Regions from separate parts of the Paraburkholderia caffeinilytica genome, predicted to be linked through region 1. Evidence: predicted binding sites of a transcription regulator. Region 1 holds the regulator's gene; the other holds the start of a gene.
What was found. The regulator FNR, encoded in region 1, switches genes on or off when oxygen is low (the NO sensors DNR and NnrR bind a similar motif). The targets are predictions, from matches to a motif close to TTGATNNNNATCAA.

Region 1 (15,907 bases):
ATTCACGGGCCCGGCCCGGCTCAGCCGTCAGTATCCGGAACCCGGCAAACGCTCGTATGGTTTGAGCTTAGGCTCGCAGGGCATCCTATCGATTGACATGGATCATCCCGAAGGCTGTTCCGGGCAACTACAGATCCGTTCGCGGTGACAGCACCCGCTGCTTGACTCAAATCAACCCGGAATCGGCCGTATGCGGTCGAATGGTCGCCATACCGTTTGTCTTCCCAACCGATGGAGAAAGGCCATGGCCCAAATGATGAAAGCCGCTGTCGTCCACGAATTCGGCGCTCCGCTGCGTATCGAAGAGATCCCTGTCCCGAAGCCCGGGCGTGGGCAGATCCTCGTCAATGTCAAGGCGTCCGGCGTGTGTCACACGGATCTGCACGCAGCTGACGGCGACTGGCCGGTCAAGCCCACCCTGCCCTTCATTCCGGGCCACGAAGGCGTCGGCTACGTCGCTGCCGTCGGCGAGGACGTCAAACACGTCAAGGAAGGCGATCGCGTCGGCGTGCCGTGGCTTTATACCGCCTGTGGTCATTGTGAGCATTGCCTTGGCGGTTGGGAAACGCTGTGTCACGAGCAGCACAATACCGGCTATTCCGTCAACGGTGCATACGCAGAGTACGTACTGGCCGATCCGAACTATGTCGGCCATCTGCCGTCGGCTGTTGCGTTCGAAGAGATCGCGCCGATCCTCTGCGCGGGCGTGACCGTCTACAAAGGCATTCGCATGACGGACACGCGGCCGGGTCAATGGATCACGATTTCGGGGATCGGCGGCCTCGGCCACGTCGCGGTTCAATACGCGATCGCGATGGGCCTGCGCGTAGTAGCGGTCGACATATCCGCCGACAAGCTCGCTCTCGCTCGCGAGCTCGGCGCGACGCTAACGTTCAACGCCGCGGAAGGCGATGCCGCGGCGGCGATCCAGAAGGAAATCGGCGGAACGCACGGCGTACTCGTCACCGCCGTCTCACGCAGCGCTTTCGCTCAGGCACTGGGCATGGTGCGCCGTGGCGGCACCATCGCGCTGAACGGATTGCCACCGGGTGACTTCCCGCTGCCGATCTTCTCCACGGTGCTCAACGGCATTACCGTGCGAGGTTCCATTGTCGGCACACGCAAGGACTTGCAGGAATCACTCGACTTCGCCGCAGAAGGCCGTGTCCGCGCCCGAATCCACCTCGATCGGCTCGACAACATCAATCATGTTTTCGCCGAACTGAAGAGCGGGAACGTCGATGGCCGCATCGTGCTGAAACTCGACTGAGCCGTGGAATCGACGAAACGGGTGCGAGCGTCTGACCGGCGCGCACCCGAGCGCTCCCTCCCCTCATATGACGCTCGGGCGGATCCTTGTTGAGGCGACGCCCGTCGCGATATCCGGGTGAGTGCGGCCTGTATCAGATGCGCGCTCCGCCGCGTTCGAGTAGACGTTCGGCCGCGTCGAAAGCCGTGCGCACCGCGACGTTGGGATCAGGGCTCTGCCGATGTTCGAGCGGCACCAGTTCGCCATTGCGCAGCACCAGATCGAGTCGCGCGTCGAACATGATGTGGCCCGACGCCGCCGCCAGCACTCCGCGTGGCGCGACTGGAACCTCCCCACGCACAACGTTTGACGGGTGCTCGTGAATGACCTCGACTGCAAGATGGCAACCAGAAATGGAGTTGCCGAACCGTTCGAGGCGCACGAACTGCGCGGCAGCTTCAGCTTCGATTTGCGCGGACCCTGCAAATCCGAAGTACACGATCTGCATATCGATTCCCATGCCACCTCCGCGCGGACTTTCATACCCTCCGTCGTCGCGGCACTTGAAGTCACGAACTCAAGCATCGAACGACAGCAAGCTGATGAGGACATCATCGGTGCTATTCGCCCCCGCCGATTGACCTGCGTCAACGCCGCGACAGTGGCGCGCAGTCTGTGCATCCGCCCGTTTGAACGCGACCGTGCCGGTAACGGCCGCGCTCGCCTGCTGGGGCGTGTGAATCCAGTACTACGCTCTTGCCAAACCTGCGTGTGAATCACTCGTGCTGCACAGGCGATCCCAGTCGCACCCCATTGATCCAACTCAACGAGCCGCCCCTCTGTGCGGGTATGGTCGATACGTCCACGGCCATCACCTTACGGAAACCATCACATGAACAATTCCGCATACCCTGGCGTGCCTCCGGTCACGGATCAGGCGCGTGGCGAGGCGCTCGCATCCGGCCATTTCTATCTCGTCGGCGGCGGCATAGCGTCGCTGGCGGCCGCCGCGTTTCTGATTCGCGACGCCAATATGCCCGGCTGCCGCATCACGATTCTCGAAGCACTCGACAAACCGGGCGGCAGCCTCGACGGCGCCGGTACGCCGCAGGAAGGCTATGTCGTGCGCGGCGGCCGCATGCTAGAGAGCAAGTATCTGTGCACTTACGATCTGTTCGACTCGATTCCTGCGCTCGACGGCCGCAGCAGCGTCACAAAAGAGATTTTCGAGTGGAACGAGACGATCCGCACCTCGTCCAAAGCGCGGCTCGTGCGCAATGGCCGCCGTGAAGACACGCCGCCTTACGGGCTCGCCGACACGCACCTGCTCACGCTCGGCCGTCTTTCTCTGGAACCGGAAGCGCTGCTCGGCGACAGCCGGATTTCCGACCATTTCGAGCCGGACTTCTTCGAGACCAACTTCTGGATCATGTGGTGCACGACGTTCGCTTTCCAGCCCTGGCATTGCGCGGCCGAATTCAGGCGCTATCTGCTGCGTTTCGCGCATATGACGCCGGGTTTCAACCAGTTGCATGGCATCATGCGCACGGTCTACAACCAGTACGATTCGATGGTGCGGCCGCTGCGCAAATGGCTCGACGAACACGGTGTGAGATTTCGCACCGGCACGCGGGTCGTCGATCTGCGCTTTGACGAAAGCGGCGCATTGAACCGGGTTGCGGGCATTGTCTGCGAACACGAAAACCGTCGCATCGAGATTACCGTCAGTGAACCGGACAAGGTTATCGTCACGCTCGGCTCGATGACGGCAGGCTCGAGCCTCGGCGGCACGAATCGCCCTGCCGTGCTCAATCACGACGACAGCAGCGGCGCGTGGGCACTCTGGAAAACCATCGCGGCAGGCCGAACCGAATTCGGACATCCCTCCGTTTTTGCCGATCATGTCGACGAATCCACATGGCTCTCTTTTACCGCGACGCTGCATGATCCGACGCTGTTCAGCCAGATCCGCGATCTGACCGGCAACGTGCCCGGCGAAGGCGGCCTGATCACCTTCCCGCAATCGAACTGGCTTGCCTCGATCGTGTTGCCGCACCAGCCGCATTTCATCGGCCAGCCGAAGGACGTCGAGGTGTTCTGGGGCTATGGCCTCTTCGTCGACCGGCCGGGCAATTTCGTCGGCAAGCCGATGGCGGAATGTACGGGCCGCGAAATCATGACGGAGCTTCTCGGTCATCTGCACGTTCAGGCTGAAGCATCGCGTATTCTCGACGACGCGATTTGCATTCCGTGCCTGATGCCCTTCATCACCAGCCAGTTCCTGCGGCGCAGGCACGGCGACCGGCCGCACGTCATACCGGAAGGCTGGGCAAACCTCGCGTTCGTCGGACAGTTTTGCGAGTTGCCGAACGACGTGGTGTTCACCGTCGAATATTCGGTTCGCTCCGCGCAGACCGCTGTGTACACGCTGCTCGGTCTGAACCGCTCCGCGCCGGCGGTGTACAAAGGTCAGCACGATCCGCGCGTGGTGTACGGCGCGGCTTCTGCGTTGCGCAGCCACTAACAGACAAATACGGGCAATTCACATTTCGCGCCGTGTGCCAGCGGCCTTACGCGCCGTTCGGCACGCGTGCGGCATCGACCGTCACATGATGACAGTGTGCTTCGTGTTCGCCACGCTGCTGCTGCAGATCCTCGTGCCCTACCATCGCTCCGCAAGCCGGCCGCTCCTCGCGCTCGGTTCAATCGCGGCTGCGGTGATGGGCGTGGCAGCGGCCATGATGCTGCTGCCGGTCTGAACGCGGTGCAGATCAGCAGGCCCATTCCAGCGCCTTATAGTGAGCGAGATGACGTTTCAGCGTACTCACGAAAAGCGCCAGCGACACGGCCGCCACACCGCGCTGCACTTCGGCGGCGCTCACCTTGCATTGTGCAACCGGCGCTCTTCCGGCCAGCATGCGCATTTCCTCAAAGGCGGATTGACTGCCGAGGCCGCCGCAAGTGCAAAAGAACGCGACATGCCTGAACTTCATCTGGTTCTCGAGCAGATACGCGCGGATTGGCGCCGACACCGAACCCGCCCATACGGGGGTGCCCACCACGACAAGGTCGTACTGCGCGGTATCCCGCCCTGCCGGGACAATCTCAGCCGGCCGCTTGCGCCACGAGTCGATCAGACAGCGTATATACCCCGAGGCTCCGCGCCGCTCGGTGAAATCGCAGATTTCTTCGAGATCGGCGGACAGCATCCCGGCAAGCGTGGATGCAAGCATGTGCGTGGTGCCGGTGCGGGAAAAGAAAACGACTAGAACGCGGGGTTCGGACATGACTCGCTCCTCCGGAGGAAACGCATCGGCGCAAGCACTGCCGCAGCGCATGTCAGGGAGCATAGGCGGCAAGGAGCCTTAGGGCATGACCCAGGTCAAACACCGCGTTCACGTGCGGCGCCACAGCCGACGTTGATCTACATCAACGAGGCCGCCGCCATCGTTCCTAGACTCAAGCTCACTTATCCGAGCGTCACCGTCCCTTCCAGGAGCGACTGTCATGATCCATCTCGACACCAGCCCGAACGCCCATCCGCGGCTCGAAATCGCGCTGCGGCTGGCCAAACAGTTCGGCGCCCATCTGACCGGCGCGTTCGCCGTGTTCAGCCCGGATCCGCGCTCGCTCTACGTGATGGCCGGGACCGCGGCGTACTACCAGGAGCATCAAGCGAGGCGCGCGGAGCGGCGTGCGGCGCTCGAACGGCTGTTTCACGCCGAACTCCGGCGCGCCGACGTGCAAGGCGAATGGATCGCCATCGACGAACCCGCCAGTCTCGCCGTTCCGCGCTTGGGACGCTGCGCCGACCTGATCGTAGCCGGCCAGGACAACCCGGGAGATCCGGAGTCGTATGTCGGCGATTTTTTCCCGGAAAACCTGATTCTGACCAGCGGCCGCCCGGTATTGCTGGTGCCCTTTGCGAGCAACGAAAGGTCGACAGGCGGCCGCATTCTGGTCGCGTGGGACGGCAGCCGCGAAGCCACGCGCGCCGTGCACGACGCCTTGCCGTTCATGCGCGCGGCGCAAAGCACCACGATCCTCACCGTCAACGGCCTGGACGAGCACGCCCGCATTCCCGGCGCGGACATCGCTACCGTGCTTGCGCGGCATGGCGTGCGTGTCGAGGTCGCCGATATCGAAACGGGACCGGGCGGCTCGGTCGGCGAGGTGCTGCTCTCGCAGGTGGCCGACCGCGGCGCCGATCTGCTGGTGATGGGCGGCTATGGCCATGCCCGCTGGCGCGAACTGGTGATGGGAGGCGCCACGCGCACGATTCTCAAGTCGATGACCGTGCCGGTGCTGATGTCGCATTGAGTGGCGCGTCGATACCGGGCCAGCACGTCGGCACCCGTCCCAACGGGATGAGCAAGCCGTTCGCCCGCGCGGCGCCTCGGCACTGGCACGACTGCGTCGTTTCACGGACAATTAGCGCAAATACACGCCGTCCGCGCGGTGTTTCCCCGGCCTGCGGCTACGCCGCCCCGATGAATCCCCCAGGAGCAGACGTGTTCGCCATGCGCGGCGCCGCCCCGACGTTGTCAGGCGGCGCCGATCCTCATTGCCAGCTACCCCGGAAGAGGCGCACATGCCCGTCAGCGGTAAGACGTCCACGCCGCACCGCACCGCGTTACGCAAGCGCCTGGGCTCGTTGCCGGCACGGCCCGCCTACGCGGCTGCGGCAGCGTTCGTTGCGACGCTTGCCGTCATGCTGGCAGCGCGGCGCTGGTTCGACCCAGCTTCGTTCATGTGCGTCGGCGCCGCCTTTCTTCTGGCGGCAGGCACGTTCGTGTTCATGCGCGGAGTTCGCGCCGGCGCTTGCGCAGGTGGCGAGGCAAACGCCGGGATCAGCCAGTCCGGCGTGGATGAAACCCGCATGATGGCGATCATCCGCTCCTCGATGGAAGCGATTATCACCATCGACGAACAGCATCGGATTGTCATCTTCAATCCGATGGCGGAACAGGTCTTCGGCTGCTCTGCCATGGACGCGATTGGCACGCCGCTCGCCCGCTTCATCCCGGAGCGGTTCCGCTCGGCGCACGCGCGGCATGTCGAGCAATTCGGCGTAACCGGCGTGTCGGACCGCCGGATGGGCAAGCAGCGCGTGCTTTCGGGCCTGCGCGCCAATGGCGAGGAATTCCCGCTCGAAGCCTCGATCTCACAGATCCGCGACGGCGACACCCGCCTGTACACGGTGATGCTGCGCGACATTACAGAACGCGTCAAAGCAGAGCAAGCGCAGCAGCAGGCGCGTGAGGAATTGCGCGAACTGTCGGCCAATCTGCAGAAGATTCGTGAAGACGAAAAAACGCGCATTGCACGCGAGCTGCACGACGACCTGGGCCAGCAACTCACCGCGCTGAAAATGGACATCTCGTCGGTCGAACAGGCGTTGGACGCGCCGACCGGCGCGCCGCTGCGTGAACAGTTGCAAGGCATGCGCAGACTGATTGACGCAACCGTGGCCTCGGTCCGCCGCATCGCGGCCGATCTGCGGCCGGTCATGCTCGACGACCTCGGACTGATTCCCGCGATCGAATGGCTCGTGACCGATTTCACTAACCGCTACGGCATCGACGTGGAGCGTGCTATCGAAACCGGCGACGCGCGCTTCAGCCCGGCAGGCGCCACCGCGCTGTTCCGGATCGTGCAGGAGGCGCTGACCAATGTGGCGCGCCACGCCGATGCAACGCTGGTCATGCTCAGCCTGCGCGCTGCCAATCGATCCTTCGTCCTGCGCATTGCCGACAATGGCCAAGGCGCGCATCAGGCAGCCGAGCCGGCGGGCAAGTCGTTCGGCCTGCTTGGCGTTCGCGAACGCGCGCACATGCTCGGCGGCACGGTCGAGATTCGTAGCGGGCACGGTGAAGGTTTCGTGCTGACAGTCACTATTCCGGCGGAGACCGTGCAAATTCAGGAAATGCAGACATGACCCGCGTCCTGATTGCCGACGACCACGCGCTGGTGCGCGACGGACTGCGCCACATCCTGCGCAGCGCGAGCGGCTTCGAAGTGACCGGCGAAGCGAGCGACAGCGCCAGCACCGTCGCGCTGATCCGCGCCCAGCCCGCCGACGTGCTGGTGCTCGACCTGTCGATGCCCGGGCGCAACGGTGTCGAGTTAATCAAGCAGATCAAGGAAGAAAAGCCGGCGCTGCGCATTCTCGTACTGACCATGCACGCCGAGCAGCAATATGCGGTGCGTGCGTTCAAGGCCGGTGCGTCCGGCTACCTGACGAAGGAAAGCGCCAGCGCCGAACTCGTGGCGGCCGTCACCAAGGTCGCCGCCGGCGGTGTCTACGTGAGCCTCGCGATGGCCGAACGGTTCGCGCAAAGCCTCAACGAACCTGCCGATCAGCTGCCGCACCAGCGTCTGTCCGATCGGGAATTCGACGTGCTGAAGCGTCTTGCCGCCGGTCAGACGATCACGGAGATCGCGGCCGAACTGTGCGTGAGCAGCAAGACCGTCAGCACATACAAAACACGCATTCTCGAAAAAATGCAGATGCCTCACGAAGCCGCGCTGGTGCGCTACGCGATACGGCACAAACTGGTCAGCGACGAAGAAGACGGCATGTAGACCGATTTGCGTCCCTGCGCCGGCGGGCTGGGACGCTGGCGAATCCCGGGGCCGCACGATCTCCTCGCCTGACAGACCGCACAGACTGCACGCGGCGCATTCCGGGGACTCCCTGATCTGCTTCATTGTGCTGTAGGAAATACCCTACAAACCTTCCCACTCGCCTACTCGAAGCTCATTCCGCGCCGATTTCATTTTGAGACAGCGCGGCCGATACTTCGAGCCATGAACTCAAACACTGCCTGCCCCGCCCTGCGTGTTTTTCTCGTCGACGATGCCGTATTGGTGTTGCGCCGTATGGCCGCGCTGTTCGGCGCACTCGACGGCGTGGAGATCGTCGGCGAAGCCGAAGAGCCCGGTGCGGCATTCGCGGGCATCGACAGGAGCGCGGCCGATCTGGTCGTGACGGAGCTGCATCTGAGCGGCGGCACCGGCATGGAACTGTTGGCCTTGCTTGCACAAAATAAGCCGCATGTGATCGTCATGGTGCTGACGAATCATTCAGGTGCCTGGTTCCGGCGCGCATGCCTGACGAGTGGCGCCCACTACTTTTTTGACAAGACCAGCGAATTCGATCTCGCGCGAAACACGATCCAGCGAATTGCCTGTGAACATCGCACTCGCCCCTTTCTACAATCAGGAGCACATCATGTCTGACGTCGCCGCCTATTCCGTCATCGCGCCCGCGCTGATCCGCCCGCCGGCATCGGCCGCCGCCGCGCAAATGCCGCTGAGTGCAGGCGCGCCGCGCAAGGACGTGCGGCGTTGCTCGGCCTGCTCGATGCGCTCGATCTGCATGCCGCAAGGCCTGACACCCGAGGAATTGCAAGGGATCGAATCGCTGATTTGCCCGTCGCGGACCATCAAACAGGGCGAGACGATCTATCGCGCGAACGACTCGTTCCAGAGCATCTATGCCGTGCGCGCAGGCTCATTCAAGACCGTCGTCATGCATCGCGACGGCCGCGAGCATGTCACCGGCTTCCATCTCGCCGGCGACTCGCTGGGTCTGGACGGCGTATGCTCCGGCCACCATAGTTGCGATGCCGTGGCGCTCGAGGACAGCAAGGTCTGCATCATTCCGTTTCATCTGCTCGAGGCCATGTGCCGCGAAGTCAAAGCGGTCCAACAGCATGTGCACCGGATGATGGGTGGCGAGATCGTGCGCGAGTCGTCGCAGATGATGCTGCTCGGCACAATGTCCGCCGAACAGCGTGTGGCGACATTCCTGCTGAACCTGTCGGACCGCCTGAGAATGCGCGGCTATTCGCCAGCCGAATTTCACCTGCGCATGACACGCGAGGAAATTGGCAGCTATCTGGGGATCAAACTCGAAACCGTGAGCCGGATGCTCTCCAGATTCCAGCGCGACGGGTTGCTCGACACACACGGCAAGGACATCCGGATTCTCGATCACGACGGCCTTGCGCGGGTTTGAAGCGCGCCCGGCTCACAGCCGGAAACACCGCGATCGTGAGGCGACGCTGACCATGGAGCCGGTCACGCTAACGGATGGCGAGCACTGCCGCACCTGTCAGCCTATGCCTCCCCCAAAACCTGCTGCAGCAATTGCGCCGCAATATCCGCGACCCTGGCCACATGAGCTATAGCCGCATCGCGCGCCCGCTGCGCGTCGTGCGCGCGGATCGCATCGAGAATACAGTTCATCTCCTGCACGGCCTGTCGGCCACGGTCGTCGGAGGCGATCGTCATGGCGCGCAAGCGGTTTATCCGCGCATTGAGCGTCTGCACTATTTCCCACGACACGTTCTTGCCGCCGCCACGGAACATTGCCTCGTAAAACGCGGTCGTGAGCTCACGTACCGTCTGATGTGCGTGGACTTCGAACGCCTGCTGGATGCTCGCAATGTACCCGGCCAGCAGCGCGATCACCGCATCGTCCGCATGCTGCGCGCAAGCCATCGCTGCATCGCCTTCCAGCAGCGCGCGAATCTGGTAGATTTCCGCGGCCGTATCGGCATCCAGCCGCGCGACGATCGGCCCCTGATTCGGTATCGAATCGACCAGCCCTTCCGTCTCCAGATGCCGCAAAACCTCGCGCACGACGGTCCGGCTCACACCCAGTTCCTCACACAGCGAACGCTCGACCAGCCGTTCACCCGGACGAAAATGCGCCTCCAGAATCGCGGTGCGTATTTTCTCGAGCGCGAGTTCACGCAACGTCGTGGTGCGGCGTTCGACTTTCAGCGAAGGCAAAGCGTCGTTCATGGTGTGCATCGCCGTGCTCATGCCTGAGCGAACAGCCGCACATCGCGCGTGTCCCAATCGACGAGTGCCTGCGTGCCGACCGACAACCCACTGTCATGGCGATGTCCCGCCGGCATGCGAATCGAAATCTCCTGCTGCCAGGGTGTCGCGACGGCGTAATGCATCGCGTCGCCGAGATACGTGATATCGCGCACGGTGACGGGCAAACCCGCCGCGCTGTCTGCGTTGCGCAGCGCATGAATGCGCATCTGCTCCGGGCGGATCATCAGCGTGCCTTCGTCGCCCGCCGTGAGCACCGGGTTGAAGCTGCCCGAGCTCACCGTATGGCCGTTCGGGAACACGCCGTTCATGCGGCCGTCGTTGTTCGACGTCACCCGCACCGGCAGGAAATTCGAGTTGCCGATAAAGCTCGCGACGAAACGCGACGCCGGATTTGCATACAGCTCCTCGCCGGTGCCGACCTGCTCGATACGCCCTTTGTTGAACACGGCGATGCGATCCGACAGCCGCAACGCCTCCTCCTGATCGTGCGTCACATACAGAATCGTGACGCCCGTCTCCTGATGAATGCGGCGCAATTCGAGCTGGATTTCCTCGCGCAGTTTCTTGTCGAGCGCGGAGAGCGGTTCGTCCATCAGCAGCACGGGCGGATCATAGGCGAGCGCGCGGGCAATCGCGACGCGTTGCTGCTGCCCGCCCGACAATTGCGCGGGCATCCGGTCGCGGCACTCGGACAGATGCACGAGCTTGAGCATCTGTTCGACCTTGGCCTTCACTTCGGCGTCAGGACGGCGGCGCACGCGCAACGGAAAGGCGATGTTCTCGCCCACTGTCAGGTGCGGAAACAGCGTATAGCGCTGAAACACCATGCCGATGTGGCGCTTGTTCGGCGCGACCGAGAGCAGCGGCTTGCCGTCGAGCAGCACGCGCCCTTCGCTCGGTTCCTGGAAGCCCGCGACGATATAGAGCGTGGTGCTCTTGCCTGAGCCGGACGGCCCGAGAAAGGTCATGAACTCGCCCTTGCGGACATCGAGCGACACCTGGTCGATGGCGACGACGTCGTCGTAGGTCTTGCGCAGCCGCTGGATTTGCAGGAATGCAGAAGTCATGGCTCATTTACCCCGGTTATCGTACGCGGCGCAGCAAGGCGCCAGCCAGCATCAATACGGTCGTCAATCCGACCAGCAGCGAAGACGCCGCCGCCACGACAGGCGTCAGGTCTTGCCGCAGCGTGGCCCAGATGCGCACAGGCAGCGTCTGCAAGGTCGGGCTCGACATGAAGATCGACACCACCACTTCGTCCCACGACGCGAGGAACGAGAAGATCGCGGCGGCAAAGAGGCCGAGGCGGATCGCGGGCAACGTGACGCGCAACTTCACTTCCAGCGGCGATGCACCGCAGATCAGCGCCGCATCTTCGAGCGCCGTGTCGAAGCTCGACAGCGAGTTGCTGATCGAGATGATCGAAAACGGCAGCGCGATGATCAGATGGCCGATCACGAAACCCGTCATCGTGCCGTTCAGGCCAATGCGCAGAAAGAACGCGTACAGCGCGACGGCCAGCACCACGACCGGCAGCACCATCGGCGTGAGGAAGAACGCTTGCACGGCGTTGAGTCCGCGAAACCTGCCGCGCACGAGTGCCAGCGAAGCGAGAAAACCGATCAGCACCGACAGCACCGTGACGATTGCCGCGAGCTTCGCGCTCGTCAGCAGCGAGTCGATCCAGCCGGCGTCGGTGAAAAGCTGGCGGTACCACTCCAGCGTCCAACCCGGCGGCGGAAAGATCAGCCATTGCGAATCGCCGAACGACAGCGCGACGATGAACACGATCGGCAGCAGGAGAAATAGCGCAACGGCGGCGCCGACGGCGAGCAACATATAGCGCAGCGCGCCCAGACGATCGAAATCGAGCAGCATGTCAGTCCTCCCGCCGGGCGGCCTTGAGGCAGGCCGCGGCCCCCTCATGAGGCATTGAACAGAGTGAGCGTGGGGCTTGTTTCATCTCAGCGGCCTCCCGGATTGGCGCGCGCACTGCCCGTGAAGCGCAGTTGCAGCGTGTACAGCGCGAGCGTCACGGCGAGCAGCACGAAGGCGGCCGCACCGGCGAGGCCCCAGTTCAGCAGTTGCTGCACGAGCTGGGCGATGAGTTCCGCGAGCATCATGTACTGCGCGCCGCCGAGCAGTGCGGGCGTGACGAAGTAGCCGAGCGCCATCACGAACACCATCAACGCGCCCGAGGCGATGCCCGGCATCGCAAGCGGCACCAGCACGCGCCAGAATGCCTGCCAACGGCTCGCGCCGCAGATCGCGGCGGCACGCAAGGTCGACGGATCGATACTGCGCAGCGTCGCGTGCAGCGGCATCACCAGGAACGGCAGCATGATGTAGGTCATGCCGATGGTCACGCCGATCAGGTTGTTGACGAGTGTCAGCGGCTCGCTGATCACGCCGAGCGCCATCAGGAGACGGTTGATCGGCCCGGTCTGTTGCAGCAGTACCATCCAGGCGAACGTGCGCGCCAGCAGGTTGGTCCACATGGAAAGCAGCAGGATCGCGAACAGCAGCGAACTCAGCTTGCGTGGCGCGATGGCGAGCAGCCATGCGGTCGGGAATCCGATCGCGAGGGTCGCCAGCGTCACGACCGTCGCGACCAGAAACGTATTGCCGAACACGCGCAGATAGGTCGTCGAGCCGAGCAGTTGTGCGTAGTTGCTCAGCCCCGGCGTCGGTTCGAGCACACTGCGCAACAGCAGCGACAGCACCGGCAACAGAAAGAAGATCACCAGCAGCAACAACGCGGGCGCGAGCAGGCGGATGCTGCGCCAGTCGCGGCGCCGGCGCGTGGCCGTCGCGGGGGGATGCGCGACGGTACTCAGAACATCAGGCATGGTGTCTCCCATCCACTCCGATTGCTACACAGCGCTCACGTGCCGCACGCTTATTTCGACTGCCACGCATACCAGCGCTTGGCGATCGCATCGCGGTTCTCGGCCCAGTACTTCATGTCGAGATCGATCTGCGAGGACTTGTACTGATCGGGCAGCGTCCTGGCAACGGCGGGCGACATCAGCGCGGCCGACTTCACGTTGATCGGTGCATAGCCGGTATCCGTCGCGAACTTTGCCTGCGCCTGCGCGCTCGTGGCGGCGGCGAGGTATTTCATTGCCTCGGCCTTGTGCTTCGCGCCCTTCGGAATCACCAGCATGTCGGCGGCCGTCAGGTTCTGGTTCCACGAAATGCCGACCGGCACGCCGGTCTGTTCGAGCGCATGCAAACGGCCGTTCCAGAACATGCCGACGGGCGCCTCGCCCGACGCGAGCAGTTGCTGCGACTGCGCGCCGCCGCTCCACCAGACGATATCGCCCTTGATCGTGTCGAGTTTCCTGAACGCGCGGTCGAGGTCGAGCGGATAGAGCTTGTTGGGCGCCACGCCGTCGGCGAGCAGCGCGATTTCGAGCACGCCGGGTGCCGACCATTTATAGAACGTGCGCTTGCCGGGGAATTTCTTCGTGTCGAACAGATCGGCCCAGGTGGTTGGCTGCGCGCCCGTGTACTTCGCCTTGTTGTAGCCGAGCACGAACGAGTAATAGAAGCTGCCCACCGCATCCGGCGTGGCGAAGCGCGGATCCAGGTCGTCTTTCTTGACGACCGAATAGTCGATCGGCTCAATCAACCCTGCCTGCTGCGCGGCGTAGGCAAAATCGCCTTCCACGTCGACAACATCCCAGTTCACATTGCCGCTGTCGACCATCGCCTTGAGCTTGCCGTAGTCCGTCGGGCCATCCATCAGCACGTTGACGCCGGTCGCCTGCGTGAACGGCTGCGCCCAGTTTTTCTGTTGCGACGATTGCGTGGTGCCGCCCCAGCTCGTGAAGACAATCGGGTCCGCGGCAAGGACCGGCGCCGCCGCAAACGTCGCTGCGCAGAGCGCAATCAGCGGGGCGATAAACGTGATGCTTCTGCTGCTCATGTCAATCTCCAGGGAAACGTGTGTATCGGGTGGTTATCGAAACAACGGATACGGCGGCCAGTCGAACGCTCTCTCAGGCAAGCGGCGAAAAACGCGCTGGCTTCATGATTCTGTTTTCCATCTCTTCCATCAACGCCTGAATCTTCGGCGCGAAAACCTGCCACGCGCGATCTTCAGCGAGCGCGGCACGGCGTCGTTCGCGTTCGTCGAGACTCGGATAGGCCCAGATATGCACGATCTGGTTCTGCGGTCCGATCTCCGAAAAGAAGTAGCCGACCAGTTGACCCAGATACCGCTTCTGCAACTCGATGCCCTCTTCCTCCACGAGTTTCAGATAGGCGGGCACGGCGCCCGTCCTGATGCGATAGGTGCGGATTTCGTAGAACATGCGTGCTCCCGGTTGCGAGTGTTGACGGCTTAGCGCATCACGAACGGATCGGCGATCGGCTCGTCCGAGGTCCGGATCCACACGGACTTCGTGCGCGTGTACTCGAGCACCGCTTCCATGCCGCCTTCGCGGCCGAGGCCGGACAGGCCGTAGCCGCCGAACGGTACGATCGGCGACACCGCGCGATACGTGTTGACCCATACGATGCCGGCGCGCAAAGCGCGCGTGAGCCGATGCGCGCGCGTCAGGTCGCGCGTGAACACGCCGGATGCGAGGCCATAACGTGTGTCGTTGGCGAGCGCGACGGCATCGGCTTCGGTATCGAACGTGACGACGCTCAGCACCGGTCCGAACAGTTCTTCCATCACGCTCGGCACCTGCGGGTTCGCGCAGTCGACGATGGTCGGCAAAAAGTAGTTGCCCTGCCCTGCACCGTCCGGTTGCTTGCCGCCGGTGAGAATGCGTCCACCCGCTTCGACGCTCGCGCGCAGCACTTTCTCGATGTGTTCAAGTTGACGGCGGGTGGCGAGCGGTCCCATCTCGGTGGCCATGTCCTGCGGATTGCCGATGCGAATCGCCTGCGCCTTCGCGACGAGCTTCTCGATCAGCGCATCGTGAATACCGCGTTGCACGACGAGACGCGAACCGGCGACGCAGCTTTGTCCCGTCGCCGCGAAAATGCCCGCGATGACGGCGTTGCAGGCGCTGTCGAGATCGGCGTCGTCGAACACCAGCACGGGCGACTTACCGCCGAGTTCCAGCGACATCGCCGCGAGGTTCTCCGCCGAATTGCGCACCACGTGACGCGCCGTTTCCGGTCCGCCGGTGAACGCGATGCGCGACACCAGCGGATGACTCGTCAGCGTGCGCCCGCAATCGTTGCCGAAGCCGGTCACGATATTGACGACGCCTTTCGGAAAGCCCGCTTCGTGTACCAGCCGCGCGAATTCGAGCAACGGTGCAGGTCCCTCTTCCGACGCCTTGAGGACGATCGTGCAACCCGCGGCGAGCGCGGGACCGAGCTTCACCGCCGACAGAAACAACTGCGAATTCCACGGCACGATGCCCGCGACCACACCCACGGGCTCGCGCCGCAGCGTGACTTCCATATCGGGTTTGTCGACCGGCAGCCACGCGCCCTGAATCTTGTCCGCGAGGCCCGCGTAATAGCGGTAGTACTCCGCCACGTAGCCGATCTGGCTGCGCGTCTCGCGGATGATCTTGCCCGTGTCCCGGGTTTCGAGTTCCGCCAGACGCGGCGCATGTTGCGCGACGAGATCGGCGAGTTGGTAGAGCAGCTTGCCGCGCGCGCTTGCCGTGAGATTCGCCCATGCGGGATCGTTGAGCGCGCGATGCGCCGCACGCACCGCACGGTCGACGTCGTCCGCGCCGGCGGCAGGCATGCTCGCCCATACGTCGCCCGTCGAGGGATCGATGCTGTCGAAATGCTCGCGCGGATCTTCGAACGCACCGTCGATGTATT
Region 2 (15,907 bases), on a different replicon from region 1:
GACGTGCGCGGCGCCGTCCAGTATCTGAAGCAGCACTCGGCGAAGGTCGGCGTGACCGGGTATTGCATGGGCGGCGCGCTTACCTTGCTCGCGCTCTGCAACGTCCCCGAAGTATCGGCTGGTGTGGTGTGGTACGGCTTCCCGCCGCTGGAGTACATCGACGCTTCGAAAATCAAGGTTCCGGTTCTCGGTCACTGGGCGACGCAAGACGAATTCTTCCCGGCTGAAACCGTCGACGCATTGGAAACCAAGCTCAGCGCGGCCCACGTCGACGTCGAGTTTCATCGCTATCTTGCGTACCATGCGTTCGCGAACGAAACGGCAGTCGGTCCGGGCCGAATCTCCAGGACCCAGTTCGATCCGGTCTGGTCGCAGCAGGCCTGGGACCGCACGCTGACGTTCTTTGGCCGCACGCTCTGGACGTAAGCCGGCACGCACGAACCCACACCGCCAGGCCAGGTTTACCTATACTCCTCTCACTCTGTAAGGCCGCCCAACCGCCGTAATACCAACAAGCGCCAACCGGCGCCAACAAGACGGAGCCTCACATGCCTGTAGCGATGCGAAACGCGGCCCTCGTGCTGCTGACATGTTTCACGTTGGGCGCCACTGCTTATGTCCAGGCGGGCTCCAGTTGCGATGAGGGGTGCAACGCCCGCGGCCAGCTCCTCGACCACCGCGTCACGCTACGGCTCAGTGCTGGGGCGTTTTCGAAACTGCTTGCGTCGAACGCGTCCGGTCAGCAGCTCGCGCAGGTCGCCGGCGCGCCCGCTTGCAGTGTGGAGATCGTGACTTTCCGCTACCGCACCGTCGGCGGCGCGGGCGAGCCCACCACGGCCAGCGGCGCGCTGATGATTCCCAGCGGACGCTCGGCGGCATGCGGCGGGCCACGTCCGCTGATGCTCTATGCGCACGGCACGACCGCGTACCGCAAATACAACATCGCCGATATCACGCAAACCGATCCGGGCAATGGCGACGGCGCGGGGGAGGGCATCAGCGTTGCCGCCATGTACGCGGCCCAGGGTTATATCGTGGTGGCGACTAACTACGCGGGCTATGCCGGCTCCGACCTCACGTATCACCCTTACCTGAACGCCGATCAGCAATCCGCCGACGTGATCGACTCGCTTCGGGCGGCGCGGGCTGTGCTGAGCGAAGTGAAGCCGGAAAGACGGACGCGCGAGAACGGCAAGCTCTTCGTCACCGGCTATTCGCAAGGCGGCTTCGTGGCGCTGGCGACGCATCGTGCCTTGCAGGCGGCCGGCGTCAAGGTCACGGCGTCCGCGCCGGGATCGGGTCCGTATGCGCTTGCCGCGACCGCGGACGCGCTCATCGAAGGCGAGGTGAACCTGGGGTCGACGCTGTTCACGACGTTGATCGTGACGGGCTACCAGCATGCCTACGAGAACATCTACCGAAAACCCGGCGATTTCTATGAAGCGGCGTATGCCCCGGGCATCGAGAATCTTCTGCCGAGCCTGCAGCCGCTCGACACGCTATTTTCGAAAGGGAAACTGCCCTCGACGCAACTCTTCAGCAGCGTTCCGCCCGCGCCGCAATATGCTTCGATGACACCGCCGACTTCGCCACCGCTCGTGCCGCCCTCATTGACATCTTTGTTTGCTGCCGGGTTCGGCAACGCCAATCTCGTGCGCAACGCCTATCGCCTGAGCCTTCTGGACGATGCCGCGGCCAATCCCGACGGCGCGTTTCCCAACACCACGGTGGCCTCGACGCCGGCTGCGAATCCCATGCACCCGCTGCGCCAGGCGTTCAAGCGCAATGACTTGCGCAACTGGCTGCCGCGTGCGCCGGTTCTGCTGTGCGGCGGCGGCTCGGATCCCACCGTATTTTTCTTCAACGCACGCATCGAGCAGGCCTACTGGCAGAACGCCAATGTGCCGGCAGGGCTTACGTCCGTGCTGGACGTGGACTCTCCGATCTCCGGGCCTAGCGATCCGTACGCGCCCATCAAGCAGGGCTTCGCCAGCGCGAAGGCGACGCTCGCGAATCAGGCCGTAGCAGGTGGTGCGACCGACGGCGGCGCCTCGGCCGTGCTTCAGGCGTATCACGGCGAACTGGTCGCTTCCTTCTGCATGGTTGCGGCCCGGGCCTTCTTCACGAATTTCTGAGCGTTGCCGTCTGCCGCTACGCGAGGCGCTACGAGGACAGCCAGCCTCGCCCGATCGGCCACGCCAGCAGCTTGCGGTACACCGTAACAAGGCCGCGTGTCATCATGGCTCCGCCAACCCGCCACAGCGGCGCGATCAGCAGGAACGTCACGCATGCCATGGCGACGGCGCCGGCCATGTCGAGCGGGAAGTGGACGCCGACAAACACGCGCGCCCACGCCACCGCGAGCCCGGCCAGCAGGATCGCCACGCCGTACCGCCTCACGCCGCCCAGCAACAAGGTCAGCGCGACGCTGGCGAAGATAGTCCCATGGTCGCTTGGGAACGACGAGTCGGGCGCGTGCTCCAGAAACGTATGGCCGATTCCGATCACGAATGGCCGGGGATGCGGCCAGACCAGGCCGACAATCTGATTGAGCCCGAGGGCAAGCAGGGTCACGCACAACGCGCGCACGGCGGCTTCGCGCTGACGCTCGGCGCCGAAGACCCATATCGCGATCAGCGACAGCGGCACAAGATAAATGACGTAGTCGGCAATCATTCTCGCCATATCGATCTGCCAGACGGGTGTAGATGGCGTGGCGTTGATCATCAGAAAGAGCGCCTGATTGAACGCTTCGAGTGTATTCATGCAGTGAGGTTTTTGAGGAACGTGTAATGAATCGTACCCTCGATCTTAGCGGACAAGGCTTAGGAGAAGCTTAGGTGCGGGCGGAAGCGATTGGCAGAATCATCCGGCGCCGGGCCGTGTAATCTGTCGATGCATGTCGGCGAACATGTCGACGGCGTAGGCGGGCATCAAAGGAGAAAGGAGATCAGAACATGGCGAAGATCGATCCGGACCGGTTGCTGACCAATCCCAAACCGCTGCGGGGCTTTGGCGCCAGAGGGCCGGGCGTCGCGCGGCTGGAACGCTTGCCGGGGCGATCGCGATGAACCCGGACGAGCATCGTGATTTTATCGTGCGCACCATGTCGGCCGACGACGTAGCCTTGTCGATCGAATGGGCTGCCGCGGAAGGATGGAACCCCGGCCTGCACGATGCCGAATGCTTTCGTGCCGGGGACCCGGATGGCTTTTTTATCGGAGCGTGGCGCGGCGAGCCGGTTGCCTGCATTTCGGCGGTTGCCTACGGCGAGCACTTCGGCTTTATCGGTCTGTATATCGTAAAGCCGGGGTTTCGCGGCAGAGGCTTTGGCATGCGCGTCTGGCAGCATGGCATGGAGTATCTGGGCAACCGCAATGTCGGACTGGACGGCGTCGTTGCCCAGCAGGCGAATTACAGAACGTCCGGTTTTCGGCTTGCGTATCGCAACATTCGCTTTCAGGGTGTCGTTCACGCCTTCGCCCAAGGTGCGTCGGGCTCGACCATTTTGAATGCGTCGGCGCTGCCGTTCGAGCGGTTGCTTGACTACGATCGCCAGTGCTTTCCCGCCGCGCGTGAGCGCTTTCTCGCCGCGTGGCTCGGCCAACCTGACGCCACTGCGCTGGCCGCGGTGCGCGACGGTCAGGTTGCGGGCTACGGTGTCCTGCGTCGTTGCAGAGCGGGAGGCAAGATCGGTCCGCTCTTCGCTGACAACGACGAGATCGCGGGCGATCTGTTCGACGCGTTGGTGGCGCGCATGCCGGGCGAGGTCATCGTCCTCGATGCGCCGGAGACCCATCCCGCCGCCGTCGCGTTGGCCGAGCGTTATGGCATGACGAGCGTCTTTGAAACCGCGCGGATGTACACGCGGGAACCGCCTGCTGTTCGAATCGAACGCGTGTTTGGCGTGACGTCATTCGAACTCGGGTGATCGGAGCAGAGGTCTGCGCCTTTGCGTGCGTTGCCGTCCGCGGTGCGTCTCATGAACCGCAGGCGGCAAGCACATTGTTTGATACGAGTGTATGCGCTACTTCCATTTTGAGCCGAGCTTATCCAGTCCGGCTTTCATGAGGTCCTCCGGCAACATGACGACGCGGAATTCGCAGTCCGCGTTGAACTTCAGAAAGAATGGTTCCGCGAGTGCGGGGATTCCCGATGGATCGTCGAGGTTCACGACGAGTACCGCGCCGCGTGCTCCGTTCTGCTCGGTGAAGTAGGCGGCTTCCGGTTTTATTTCTTCAAGTATTCTCCCTATCACTTCGCCGGCAGTGCCATCGCGCACCAGCGTGTTGAACGGTTCGTGCGGTATACGTACGTTGAGAAGCAAGCGCATGTCATCCTCCTGGTTGACGCCCAAAGGGCATCTTAAGGATAGGCGCTTTATGCTTAGGTGTAGGCGTCGATGTTGGCTTCGATCAGTTCGCGAACGCGGTCGGACTGCACGTGCGATCATCGGCCCGTCGTGCTGCGACCCGCCTCGGCATGAAAAAAGAATCCCATACCCTGCATCGGCTCAGTTGCCGAACAACGAGGTCTGCGTCCCGCAGCCTGGCGCAGGGCGTGCCGGCTTCACAGGCGTTTCCCGGACCACCGTTTCCGGCGTTGCGGTTGAAGCCGCAGTGGCAGTCGCAGTTGCAGTTGCACTTGCAGTCGTGGTTGCGGTCGCAGCGGCATTCGAATCCGCCGCCGCTTCCAGCGAAGTCTGCCCGGCTTCGAGCGACAGAAGAAACATCTTGTTCGCCAGTCCGCCGGCAAAGCCGGTGAGATCGCCGGACGCGCCGATCACGCGATGACACGGCGCCACGATGGAGATCGGATTCCTGCCGTTCGCGGCGCCCACCGCCCGCACCGCGTTGATGTTTCCGATTTGCGTAGCGATGTCCGCGTAGCTGCGCGTCTCGCCGAACGGAATCGTCAGAAGCGCCGCCCAAACTTTCTTCTGGAAGTCCGTTCCCTGGAAGTCGAGTTCAAGGTCGAACCGGTTTCTCGCTCCTGCGAAATACTCGGTCAACTGCCGCTCGGTTTCGATCAGGATCGGGCGGTCGTTGGCCTCGGCCATTTCGGGCAGGCGCACCCGGTTCGGCTTATCGTTCTCCCACAGAATGGCGGCGAGCCGGTTACCGTTTGCAACGAGCTTCAGCTCGCCGACGGGCGAATTCATGAGTCTGTATGCGTATGTCACTTTGCTGGTTTCCCGGCTGGCTGGAGGCTGAGATGGCTTCGCGCGAGGTTGAGAACGCGCTCTGCAATGGCTCCGATATTTGACAGCTTAACCTTCGCCCTCGCTGAGGTCACGCCGGATCTTGCTATCCAATTCCGCGTGCGGCCCGCGACTCAGTAGAATTGATACCCTCGGCACATCGCTTACCGGCAACTGAACTCTTCTCCACGACTGTGACAGCCACCCTCGAACAACTGCGGGCCGGACAACTGGCGGGTACGCGCCGGCTCAAACTGGCGTGCGGGCTGAGCGAATTTCCACGTGAGATTTTCGATCTGGCCGACACGCTGGAAATTCTCGACCTATCGGGCAATGCGCTCTCAACGCTGCCTGACGATTTGCCGCGGCTCGGCAAGCTGCGCATTCTCTTTGCCTCTGACAATCCCTTCACTGAATTGCCGGAAGTCCTCGGGCAGTGTTCGCAACTGAGCATGGTCGGCTTCAAGGCGAATCGCATTCGCAAGGTGTCGGGTCGATCGCTGCCGCCGCTGCTGCGCTGGCTGATCCTCACGGACAACGAGATCGCGGCACTGCCGCCGGAAATCGGCGCCTGTACGGAACTTCAGAAGCTGATGCTTGCGGGTAACCGGTTGCGCACACTGCCCGAAGAACTGGCCGCGTGCTCGCGGCTCGAACTGCTGCGTCTCGCGGCGAATCAACTCAGCGGACTGCCTGCGTGGCTGCTGCGCCTGCCGCGGCTGTCCTGGCTGGCTTTCGCCGGCAATCCGTTCAGCGAAGCGGCGGAGACGGCGGCGCTGACCGATACGCCAATTGCCGATATTCGATGGGACGAGTTGAAACTCGAACAGCAGTTAGGCGAGGGCGCGTCCGGTGTCATTTATCGTGCGGCGCTTCTTGCCCGTCATGGCGATGCGAAGAGACCGGTGGCCGTCAAGTTGTTCAAGGGCGCGGTCACGAGCGATGGGTTGCCGGACTGCGAGATGGCGGCCTGCATTCGTGCCGGCGATCATCCGAATCTGATTCCGGTGGTGGGCAAGGTGAAAGACCATCCGACGGGCGCACATGGCCTGGTGATGGAACTGATCGACCCGCAATTCACGAACCTTGCCGGACCACCGAGCCTCGAGTCATGCACGCGTGACATCTACGGCGCCGATACGCGCTTCGAGTCGGCCTCGGTGCTACGCATGGCATACGGCATGGCGTCGGCGGCGTGTCATCTGCATGGGCAAGGCGTGATGCATGGCGATCTGTATGCGCACAATATTCTGCATTGCGGGCAGGGCCGCGCGTTGCTGGGAGATTTTGGCGCGGCGTCTTTCTATGCGATTGATGATCCGGACTTGCGCTCTGCGATGCAGCGGCTGGAAGTCAGGGCATATGGTTGTCTGCTCGAGGAGTTGATCGACCGATGCGTCTGGCGGGATGCAGACGTAGCGGCGCAGCTCGTAGCGTTGAAAGAGACTTGCCTGAGCGAGGATATCGGCAGCCGGCCGCTGTTCGACGAAATCGCTTCTGTTTTGCAGCGGCTAACGAGTGCCGGCGATCGGGACGCAACGGCGGTGGCGGCGGTTTGATCCGTCGTCTGCGTGTACGCGAAGCAAGCATTCGTCCGTGTGGTTCAAGGAGAGAAAATCGATGACGCAGAGAATGCGCCGCCGCGTGCTGGTTGCCGGCACGCTTGCTGCGGCAGGCCTGACAGGCGGGGCTCGTGTCGATGCCATGCAGGGCGGCAAGCGGAAGATCGCCCTTGTGTTGAAGTCGATGACCGATCCGTTCACGGTAGCCATGACCAACGCTGCGCAAAACTATCAGCAGCACTTTGCGTCGCAGTTCGGGCTGACCATTCGCGGTACGGCAACGGAGAGCGACACTGCCGCGCAGATCCGAATGGTGGACGAGTTGATCAAGGCGAGGATGAACGCGATCGTCATCGCGCCGACGGACTCGAAGGCGCTGACAGCGATTGTGGCGCGAGGGATCAAGGCCGGCATCATCATGGTCACCATCGATAACCCGCTCGATGACGCGTCTCAGGATGCCGCCCATATCTCCGTGCCCTTCGTCGGGCCGAACAATCGCAACGGCGCGAAGCAGGTGGGCGACTATCTTGCCGGACGCCTCAAGGCCGGCGATCAGGTCGGAATCATCGAAGGCATTTCCGCCGACCGCAATGCGCAGCAACGCACGGCCGGCAGCAAGGACGCAATGAGCGCGGCCGGCATGAAGATCGTCGCCGTACAGGCCGCCGACTGGGACTACGGGAAAGGACGGGATGCCGCGTCGAAGATGTTGGGAGACTATCCGCAGATCCGTGCGTTGATGTGCGGTAACGACAATATGGCGATGGGGGCGGTGGATGCCGTTCGCGATGCGGGGAGAACCGGCGGGGTCTATGTCACCGGGTATAACGACAGCGACGCGATCAAGCCCTTGCTCGCCGACGGCCGGGTGCTCGCGACGATGAATCAGTTTGCCGATCGGCAAGCTGTGTTCGGCGTCGACGTGGCGTTGAAGGCCGTCACTGAACGCAGAAAGCAGAGCGACTTGTCGCGGTTCATTGAAACGCCGCTGCAACTGGTGACGGGCGTGGGTCGCTGAGGTAAGCAATCCATTGGATGTTGCCCCGCGGTGCCCGCGCAAACCTCACGGGCACACGCCCGATGCATGGCTCACCCGGACCGGACTTTCCGTTGCCACGGATCGCACTTCGCGGCGTTACCCTCGTCTTTATCGACACCGCTTTCCTCGTCGATCCACCGCCGGGCCCATTCGAGCGCGTACTGCTGTGCGGCCTCGAAGCTCGTGAAGCTCGGACCGATTAACCCGGAACGGGCGACTCGCTGTGCGTTCCGCACGATCTCGGCCCAGCCACGGAACCGGGCGTTCGCCACCCGATCGGCGGCCACGTACATGACGTAGCCACGCGGGTCGGAATCACGTTTGCCTTGCGAGGCGAGGCCCATCCACGGCGAGGCAGGCCGATGGATGGATTGAGGGAGTGTCATCGGGGCGCGGGGTTCGAGGCGATCGGGCACAGCATGCGAAGAATCCTGGAGCTGCCGTGCGACTTGCGTGAACGTATCCGCGGTATGGGACGGCTGGCGCGTGGCATGCGGTGTTTGCCAGGACGCCTGACTTGTCCAGTACACCTTGCGAAGGCCTTCATCCTTGGATTGACGCTCAACGGAGCGCGGTTGGGCATGTTGCGGTTTCAACAGGCCATCCGGACCGCAACGGAACGTGCGGCCGCCGTTCGAAAGAAGCCTGTGCATTTCCGCAAGAGCGCCGGTCGAACGCCACTTTTCGAACCGCGACCGGCACGTCGGCACCGAGGGATAGATGGCGGGCAACCTGGACCAGGGTTCGCCGGTCACCAGGACCCACAGCACGGCATTCGCCACGAGACGAACTTGTGCGCGAGGCCGGCCGCGCTGCCCATGGACGATGGCGTCATCCGACAGAACGGGCGCCAGCAGAAGCCACTCTTCGTTACTGATTTCGTTGAAATGCACGCTGTTTCCCCCATACCAGTTGCGTTACGCGGGTTCAATATCCCCGTTCACGCTACCCGTTGCTCATCGCCCGCGTTGCCGTGGACGACTGGACAAGGAGATCTTCGACGCAATCCGATAACTCGCAGAGCTCCTGAAATGACGCACTGTTGGCGTCCAGCAGATGATGCCGTCTGAGGTCGCGTAGTGCATTGCCGAGGCGCCGGATGGCTTCCGGATCGCTGTTCGTCAGCGGCCAGCCTTTTAGCAAATACGTCAGCGGCACGACGCTTCTGCTTTCGCACCACACATCGAATAGCTGCATGCACTTCGCGTTGATATGCTCAACCTCGTTTTCTCGCTCAGACAAATACGGAACCATGACCACGCTCAGCAACAGGACGATTGATGTATCTTCATCCTATGCGGACAGTTATCGCGGCGCTGTCAGGACATGAAGAAAGAGAGGCCGGTCAATGCTGAACTTGATGTCAGGAAATCCTTATGCGCTGCCTGCGTTTTCTCTGCTGACTCGGCGCAACGGCAGTCTGAACTGGGTGTCGATACGTTTAGATAGGGTGTTGCCGCCGAATAACCGACGCTGTATTGATCAGTGTAGCGGTCGGATTAGGGGAATCCTGACATACGAATCAGCTGTTCCTTAGCGAACAATCCGTTGCTCCCGACGGAACCGCCGCTTCCGGCACCTTACGATGGCTTCACTTGCATCATGGAGTGCAGACATCGTGGCTGAAAAATCGTTGCGTGGGCTGGTTGGAAAGCTGCTGGGCACGGAATGCCGCCAGTCGGTCCGCGTGCTGTCGATACATCGTTCGCGATCCGGCCGGACTCGTCGTGTGTGCCTCGAGGTGCAACGGCCGGCCGGTTCACTCGCCCTGTTTTTCTTTCGCCACAGCGATGGAATGTGGCATGTGTTTCCGCCCGGAGACGCTCGTCCTTCGATGAGCGCCGCCGTGTTGCCGCAGAACGGCGAGACAATGGCGAAGGAGGCAGCGCATGGCTGAAAACCTGTCGAGCGGATTTCCGCAGGACGAATCAGGTCTGCGTGCATGGATGCTGGCATGGTACGACCATGCTGTTTCGGTCGGTTTTCTCAGCCCGCCGTTCATCCTGAACGACGTGACGGCTGAACGCCTTGAGGGCTACTTCAGAGTGGGACTCACGCCGGCCGAAGGCGCGGAAGCATTTTTCGGCGTCGCGCACTGATTTCGGCACGGCGATATTCGACGCATTTCAGGCCGTCAGGCTATGGCTGATTATTCGGTACGCTTACGCACCGAAAGCCCGCATACACGTATTGGTAATGCGGCTGAAACCAGTTCCGGAAAGCCGGCCGCAACATGCATTTCGCGGTGCGCGCCGAACCGCCTTTGATCACGTAATGCTGCCCGTCGAAAAAGTTGGCGGAGTAGCCCGGATAAAACGGAAACGCTTCAAACCCCGGCAGTGCGTCGAACACGGTGGAGGTCCATTCCCAGCCGTTGCCGAATTGACCTTCCACGCCGAACGCGCTGACGTTGTCCGGATAGGCGTCCACCGGTTGCGGGTCCCAGTTGCGAAAATCGAAATTTCCCGAGGCGGCATGCGGTGCGCCGTGAGCCGCGCGCTGCCATTGCGCTTCGCTGGGTAACGTCTTGCCGGCCCAGCGGGCGTACGCGCTGGCTTCGGCGTGACTCACGTACGCCGGCCAGTCGAGCGGCAGCGGCACGTCGTCGAACATCGTGCGCAACATCCAGGCGCTGCCTCGATCGCCTCCGGTTTGCTGCGACCAGCAGGCGGGGTGCTCGATATGCTCGGCTTCCTTCCAGGCCCAATCCTTGTCCGCCCACCACGCCGGTTCGCGATAACCGCCCGCCTCGATAAACTCCCGAAACGCGCCGTTCGTCACCATATGGCGGTCGATCTCGAACGCCGGCACCTCGACGTGCATTTCGCCGAACTCGTTGTCCCAGCCGAAATGGCCGCTGTCGCGCGACATGCCGAGCACCGTTGCGCCGGCCGGCACGCTGACCATCGACGACAACGCCTGGCGCGGTTCAGGGTGCGTGAGCACCGGCTGCCGCAACCCGGTGACCTTCTGCGCAAGCGGTAGCTGATGCAGCATGTACGCGAGCGTTTCAGCATGCATCAGCCGATGCTCGATCGCGACGTTCAGCAACTGCTCGGCCGCGTCGGCGTCGGCGCCCTTGCGGCCGACGCGTGCGGAGAGCGCATCGAGTTCGCGGTCGATCTGCTCGCGGGCGCGCAACCCATAGGCGCGCACAGCCTCGAGCGAGGGCCAGTCACCGGGTTGATCGGTCGGAAAGCCGCCGTCGACAGGATCGATACCGAAGGCGAACAGCTGATCGAGGTGCGAGTCGAACGCCGGCAGATCGCACAGGCGCTGATCGAAAAGATTACGATCGAAAGCTTCCAGATGGCCGACGTAAAACACGATCCGGTGGCGCTCACGGATCGGCCGTTCGTACAGAAATTCGGGTTTGACGATGGAAAACAGTGCGTCGGTAATCTGACGCGCGTCGATCAGACGCTGGACGAGCGGGTGATGCGGGGCGGGGTCGCGATTCATTTCGCCAGGTCTCCTTGCGGGGGACGGACTAAAGACTGTACCCGCTCGCAGGAGCCATGCCAAGACGAATGCGCGCTAAAAGACGGATAGGCGGGGACGTGGCGAGGCGGGCCAGGTCCTGCGCGTATGGCTTACACCTTCTGCAAGCCTTCCAGATCGACGATCCGGATGTGTTTGCCTTGTGTGTCGACGAGGCCGCGCTTTTGAAATCTTGACAGGGTGCGGCTCACCGTTTCCAACGTCATGCCGAGGTAGCTGCCCATGTCCTCACGCGTCATGCGCAAATTGAATTCCGCCGACGAATAGCCGCGTCGCGCGTTGCGCTCCGATACGTCGAGCAGAAATGCCGCGACGCGTTCGTCCGCTGAAAGCGAGCCGAGCACCATCATCTGCCCCGCTTCGCGGACGATCTGTTCGCCTAGCAGTTTGTGCAGGCGGTCCTGCATCGAACCGATTTCGCGGCACAAGGATTTGAGGGCGGGGTAGGGAACGATGCAAACGGTGCTGTCTTCAAGGGCAACGGCGCTGCATGCATGCACGTCTTCGCCGATGCCGTCGAGACCGAGCGCTTCGCCGGCAAGGCGCAAGCCGGTGACCTGCTCGCGGCCGTCACGGTGCGCCATGACGGTTTTCATGGAGCCGGAGCGCACCGCGTAAATATTGTCGAAGCGGTCGCCGCTGCGATACAGCGCTTCGCCGCGTTGCACTGAGCGCGCGCTGCAAATGAGCGCTTCGAGTTTCGTCAGTTCGATAGGCGACAAACCTTGTGGCATGCAGAGCGCCCGCATCGAACAGCTCGAACAACGAGCGGCGGTGCGAGCGGGTGTCTTGGCCGGTGCGGCCCGGCGGCTGCCACGGGCCGGCGACGAAGTCATGGTGGAATCGGCGGCGCCGGCGGTGCGAGTCACAGCGGTAGGAGTAAGCATGTTCTGCAGCCATTTGTCAGGGTAACGACTGATTGTCCCACCCCACATGCCCCCCGTTTAGCGACAAAATGACGCGTTCGCGCAGTTGGGCGTCTTGAGCGAAGTCACACTCGCGTTGCTGCTTGTGGTTATGGACTGCTATGCATTCTGAAGAGCATGCTCTGCTCTGTTTTTTTGGATATGAAGCCCTGCGCGTGCTGCCCGACGTGGCAAGCACACGCAGTTGCAATGTGCGTCATCCTGCGCTCAGGCGCCTTCACTGATCTTGCCCGCCGCGGACGGGATCAGCAGCACCGGCAAGGTCGCCTGACGTACGCATCGCTCTGCGACGCTGCCGAGAATCAGGCGCTGAAAACCACGCCGGCCATGCGTGCCCATCACCAGCAGATCGGCGTTGAAGTCGGCGGCCGCTTTTAGAACGACCACCGAAACGTCGTCGTTCGAGGAGGCCTCATCCACGATGGACTCGCCCTTGACGCCTTGCGTTGCCATGGCCTGGGCGAATTCCGCGCAGAGTTCCTTGCCCTCTTCGACCAGGCGGTTGCGCAGATTGGACGGGTCGTAACCGGGCGCTTCGAAATACATCGGCGTGTTTTCGACGACGTAGAGCGGTTGCATGACAGCGCCGCTGGATTTCGCGAGCGCGAGCGCCGCTTCGAATGCACGGCGCGAGGTGTGGCTGCCGTCGACCGCGACAAGGATGCGTGTGTACATATCGACTCCACGTCAGAAGGATTCGGATGCCGCAGCCGTTGTGTCCGGCCGGGCACGTTGACGATTGATGACCAGTGCAAGCGTAAATGATCGCTGAAAAAGATGCGTCCCGACAGGATGTAAATCAAACACTTGTCAAATTTTGTGATAGCGGCGCTCGGCTCGGCAAGCGCCGTGTAGTAGGCGTTTGCGGCATTCCTGTTAAGCCGGAGGACAGGCGTCGAATCAAGATAGGGCCAGGTTTGCCTTACAATCGGGACCTACTCAGACAAGCTGCTTCGGCCCCGCGGATGAACGAGCGCAAAACGACGGGCTTGCCCGACAAGATCTACGGCGACATCCTCAATCGCATTCTTGACGGCGAGTACAAGGAAGGCGAGCGGCTGCCCACCGAGCATGCGCTGGCCGAACACTTTGCGACGTCACGGCCGACCGTGCGCGAAGCCCTGGCGCGCTTGCGGGCGGACGGGATCATCATGACGCGGCATGGTTCGGGCACGACGGTCGCACGGCGGCCGGACCCGGATGTGCGCCGGTTTGCGCCGCTCGAAACGCTGTCCGACATCCGCCGCTGTTATGAATTTCGCATCGTGACCGAAGCGGGCGCAGCCGAACAGGCGGCGCTCAAGGCCGACGCCGACGACATCGCCGCGATCCAGCATGCGTGGGACCAGCTGGAACGCATCATCGAAACCCGGGGTATTGGCGCCCAGGACGATTTCCTGTTCCATCTGGCGGTAGCGCGCGCCTCGAAAAACCCGTTTTTCATCACGGTCATGTCTTTTATCGAGGAGCAGATTCTGTTCAGCATGAATCTGTCGCGCAATCTGTCGCTCGTGAAGACAGTGGAGCGGCAGCGGCTCGTGCAGGCCGAACATAGGGCCGTGCTCGACGCGATCCGCCGCAAGGACGGCCCCGCAGCGGGGAAGGCGATGCGCGTGCATCTCGAGAACGCGCTCGAACGGATGTTCGGTTCCTGATTTCCCGCGTGTCTCCCCCGCGGGTCGCAAATACCAGGTAACCGGGCTGCCGGTCCGCCGCAATCGCACGGCTGCAATTGGCCCGTCGCGACGGGATCGTCCGCAACCGGATCGTCGCAACTGGATCGCTTAGACCTGACACTGCAACCGGACCACTGCAGCCGGTCCACCGCAACTGCGGCCCCAGCCGTATCCGGGTGTCAGGCGGCGGCGGCTATCGGCCCGAACAGTGCGGTGCGGGTCTTCGGACTGACCGCGATATCCAGCGCCACGGCGCGTTCCACGCCGATTTGCAGAGGTGACCCGAGCCGGCTGATCTCGATCCCGGTCTTGCGCAGCAGCCGCTCGATCGGCGTGGTGGTCACCGTGACGTAACGCGTGATGCCCATCCGGTCGGCGAACGTCACGAGCTCGTGAATCGCCTGCATCGTCAGGTCGGCAAAGCCGAAGGACTGCTCCTCACCGCCGGTTTCGATGGCAAACCGGCTCAGTTCCCAGATATGCCGCCCGACCGGCGCATCCGCGCCATGCAGCAATTGCGGGAAGGTGTCCTTCAGCATGTTCGGCCCCTCCGTCGGCATCAGGCGCCAACAGCCGCGCACGTGCCGATCGTCGCCCTGGATCAGCATGTAGTGCGGCCCGAGGGCGTCGTAGCCGTCGATCTCCATGCCTGCTATGGTCGGGATGTCCCATCCGAGCCGCCCGTGAAACACCCGCGCCCTTAATCGGTACATCTCGTTGATGTCCGCGTTGTCAAATTCCTGCCGCATTCCAATCCGAATTGCTGTTTGCATGACGTTCTCCTGAACGTGTTGGGGTACCCAATACGCAAGAAAACTTATGCATTTTGAATCGTTCTGCCACCTACCTACCTGGATAGGTGTGCATGCTTATCGGATAACGCAGAATTCGAGATAAGCCTCAGCCCTCAACCGACGGGACACAAAAATGGAACTTATCGAGAACCACTGGCAACCGCAACCCTTGGTCCAAACCCGCGCGGCAGAGCCGTCATCGGCGGTGGATCGCGTTCTGATCATTGCCTACCGCAAGAAGAAGAAGGAAAGCCAGCGCCGTTTCTGGGCGCGCTTCGGCGTCACGCAGTCGCGTGGCAGCCGGTTCGAATCGGGCGCCGAAATTCCGGCACCGGTGTCGATCCTGCTGGGCCTCTACTTCACCAAAACCGTTTCGGACGCCGACCTGGGCCGTGCCGAGCGCGTCCTGTACAGCCGCGACGCCGCAGCCTTGCTCAACCCGGGTCAATAAGCCCCAACTGCGCGGCGATCACGGCCGCCGCGCGCCGCGAGTTCATACCGAATTTCGTCCTGATGTTCTTCATGTGGAAGTTCACCACGGCTTCCGAGCAGTTCAGGATATGGGAGATTTCCCAGGTGGATTTGCCGCGCGCGGTCCATTTCAGACACTCGCGTTCGCGCGGCGTGAGCTTGGGCAATAAAGTCTGGGTATGCGTATTCAAATGGCGCTGGCTGGTATCGATCACCAGATCGCGCAATAACACCAGATTCGGCAGCGCAACGTTGACGTGACGCCAGAATGCGTCGCTCGGATTGCTGTCGTTGACGAAGCACATCATGCCGGCTTCCTGGTTCGGCCCGTGAATCGGCAACGTCACACCGGAGCGCAGGCCGTATGCGCGGGCTTCCTCGTACATCGACTGCTGCTGCGCGGTCTTAAAAATGTCCGGCGACCAGATCAGCGGCGTGGCATGCGTCGCGCAATGCGAGACTGTCGGATCGATATGGACGAGCCCCTGCTCGTCGTAGGTGCGCCGCCACGCCGGCGCATAGGTGCTCCGCACATAAGCGTCTTCAAGGCGAATCGTCGGGCGCGGCAGCATGGCGATCAAAAGCCTGTCGAAGCCCCACGTTTCGGCAAGGCCCGCGATCGCGCCGAACCATTCCGCTTCATCTGCGGCGTTCAGTAGCGGTGCCATTTCCTCGATAAAGTGTAGCGACAATTTAGTTCTCTCAGACTCGCAAACGTCCCGTTGCGGTTAATTG

Region 2: the regulator FNR is predicted to act here: its motif matches at 13,021-13,034, upstream of DSC91_RS02440 (universal stress protein).

The regions. Positions count from the first base shown of each region.
Region 1 covers NZ_CP031467.1:4,458,275-4,474,181, reverse strand. Annotated here, with positions in the region: gene adhP (alcohol dehydrogenase AdhP) at 245-1,270, shown strand; gene DSC91_RS36255 (hypothetical protein) at 1,404-1,769, opposite strand; gene DSC91_RS36250 (oleate hydratase) at 2,142-3,773, shown strand; gene DSC91_RS36245 (hypothetical protein) at 3,859-4,008, shown strand; gene DSC91_RS36240 (flavodoxin family protein) at 4,021-4,536, opposite strand; gene DSC91_RS36235 (universal stress protein) at 4,757-5,569, shown strand; gene DSC91_RS36230 (sensor histidine kinase) at 5,841-7,187, shown strand; gene DSC91_RS36225 (response regulator) at 7,184-7,834, shown strand; gene DSC91_RS36220 (response regulator) at 8,060-8,491, shown strand; gene fnr (fumarate/nitrate reduction transcriptional regulator Fnr) at 8,484-9,272, shown strand; gene DSC91_RS36210 (GntR family transcriptional regulator) at 9,374-10,063, opposite strand; gene DSC91_RS36205 (ABC transporter ATP-binding protein) at 10,081-11,172, opposite strand; gene DSC91_RS36200 (ABC transporter permease) at 11,189-11,983, opposite strand; gene DSC91_RS36195 (ABC transporter permease) at 12,070-12,954, opposite strand; gene DSC91_RS36190 (ABC transporter substrate-binding protein) at 13,005-14,036, opposite strand; gene DSC91_RS36185 (NIPSNAP family protein) at 14,110-14,424, opposite strand; gene DSC91_RS36180 (aldehyde dehydrogenase) at 14,454-15,907, opposite strand, start outside.
Region 2 covers NZ_CP031466.1:533,181-549,087, forward strand. Annotated here, with positions in the region: gene DSC91_RS02370 (dienelactone hydrolase family protein) at 1-426, shown strand, start outside; gene DSC91_RS02375 (alpha/beta hydrolase family protein) at 549-2,135, shown strand; gene DSC91_RS02380 (phosphatase PAP2 family protein) at 2,164-2,766, opposite strand; gene DSC91_RS02385 (GNAT family N-acetyltransferase) at 3,068-3,931, shown strand; gene DSC91_RS02390 (panthothenate synthetase) at 4,028-4,333, opposite strand; gene DSC91_RS02395 (methylated-DNA--[protein]-cysteine S-methyltransferase) at 4,514-5,182, opposite strand; gene DSC91_RS02400 (leucine-rich repeat-containing protein kinase family protein) at 5,395-6,759, shown strand; gene DSC91_RS02405 (substrate-binding domain-containing protein) at 6,821-7,783, shown strand; gene DSC91_RS02410 (transposase) at 7,855-8,697, opposite strand; gene DSC91_RS02415 (hypothetical protein) at 8,750-9,001, opposite strand; gene DSC91_RS02425 (hypothetical protein) at 9,694-9,903, shown strand; gene DSC91_RS02430 (SUMF1/EgtB/PvdO family nonheme iron enzyme) at 9,944-11,266, opposite strand; gene DSC91_RS02435 (helix-turn-helix domain-containing protein) at 11,398-12,141, opposite strand; gene DSC91_RS02440 (universal stress protein) at 12,439-12,906, opposite strand; gene DSC91_RS02445 (FadR/GntR family transcriptional regulator) at 13,197-13,886, shown strand; gene DSC91_RS02450 (acyl-homoserine-lactone synthase) at 14,087-14,680, opposite strand; gene DSC91_RS02455 (helix-turn-helix domain-containing protein) at 14,835-15,152, shown strand; gene DSC91_RS02460 (helix-turn-helix transcriptional regulator) at 15,136-15,840, opposite strand.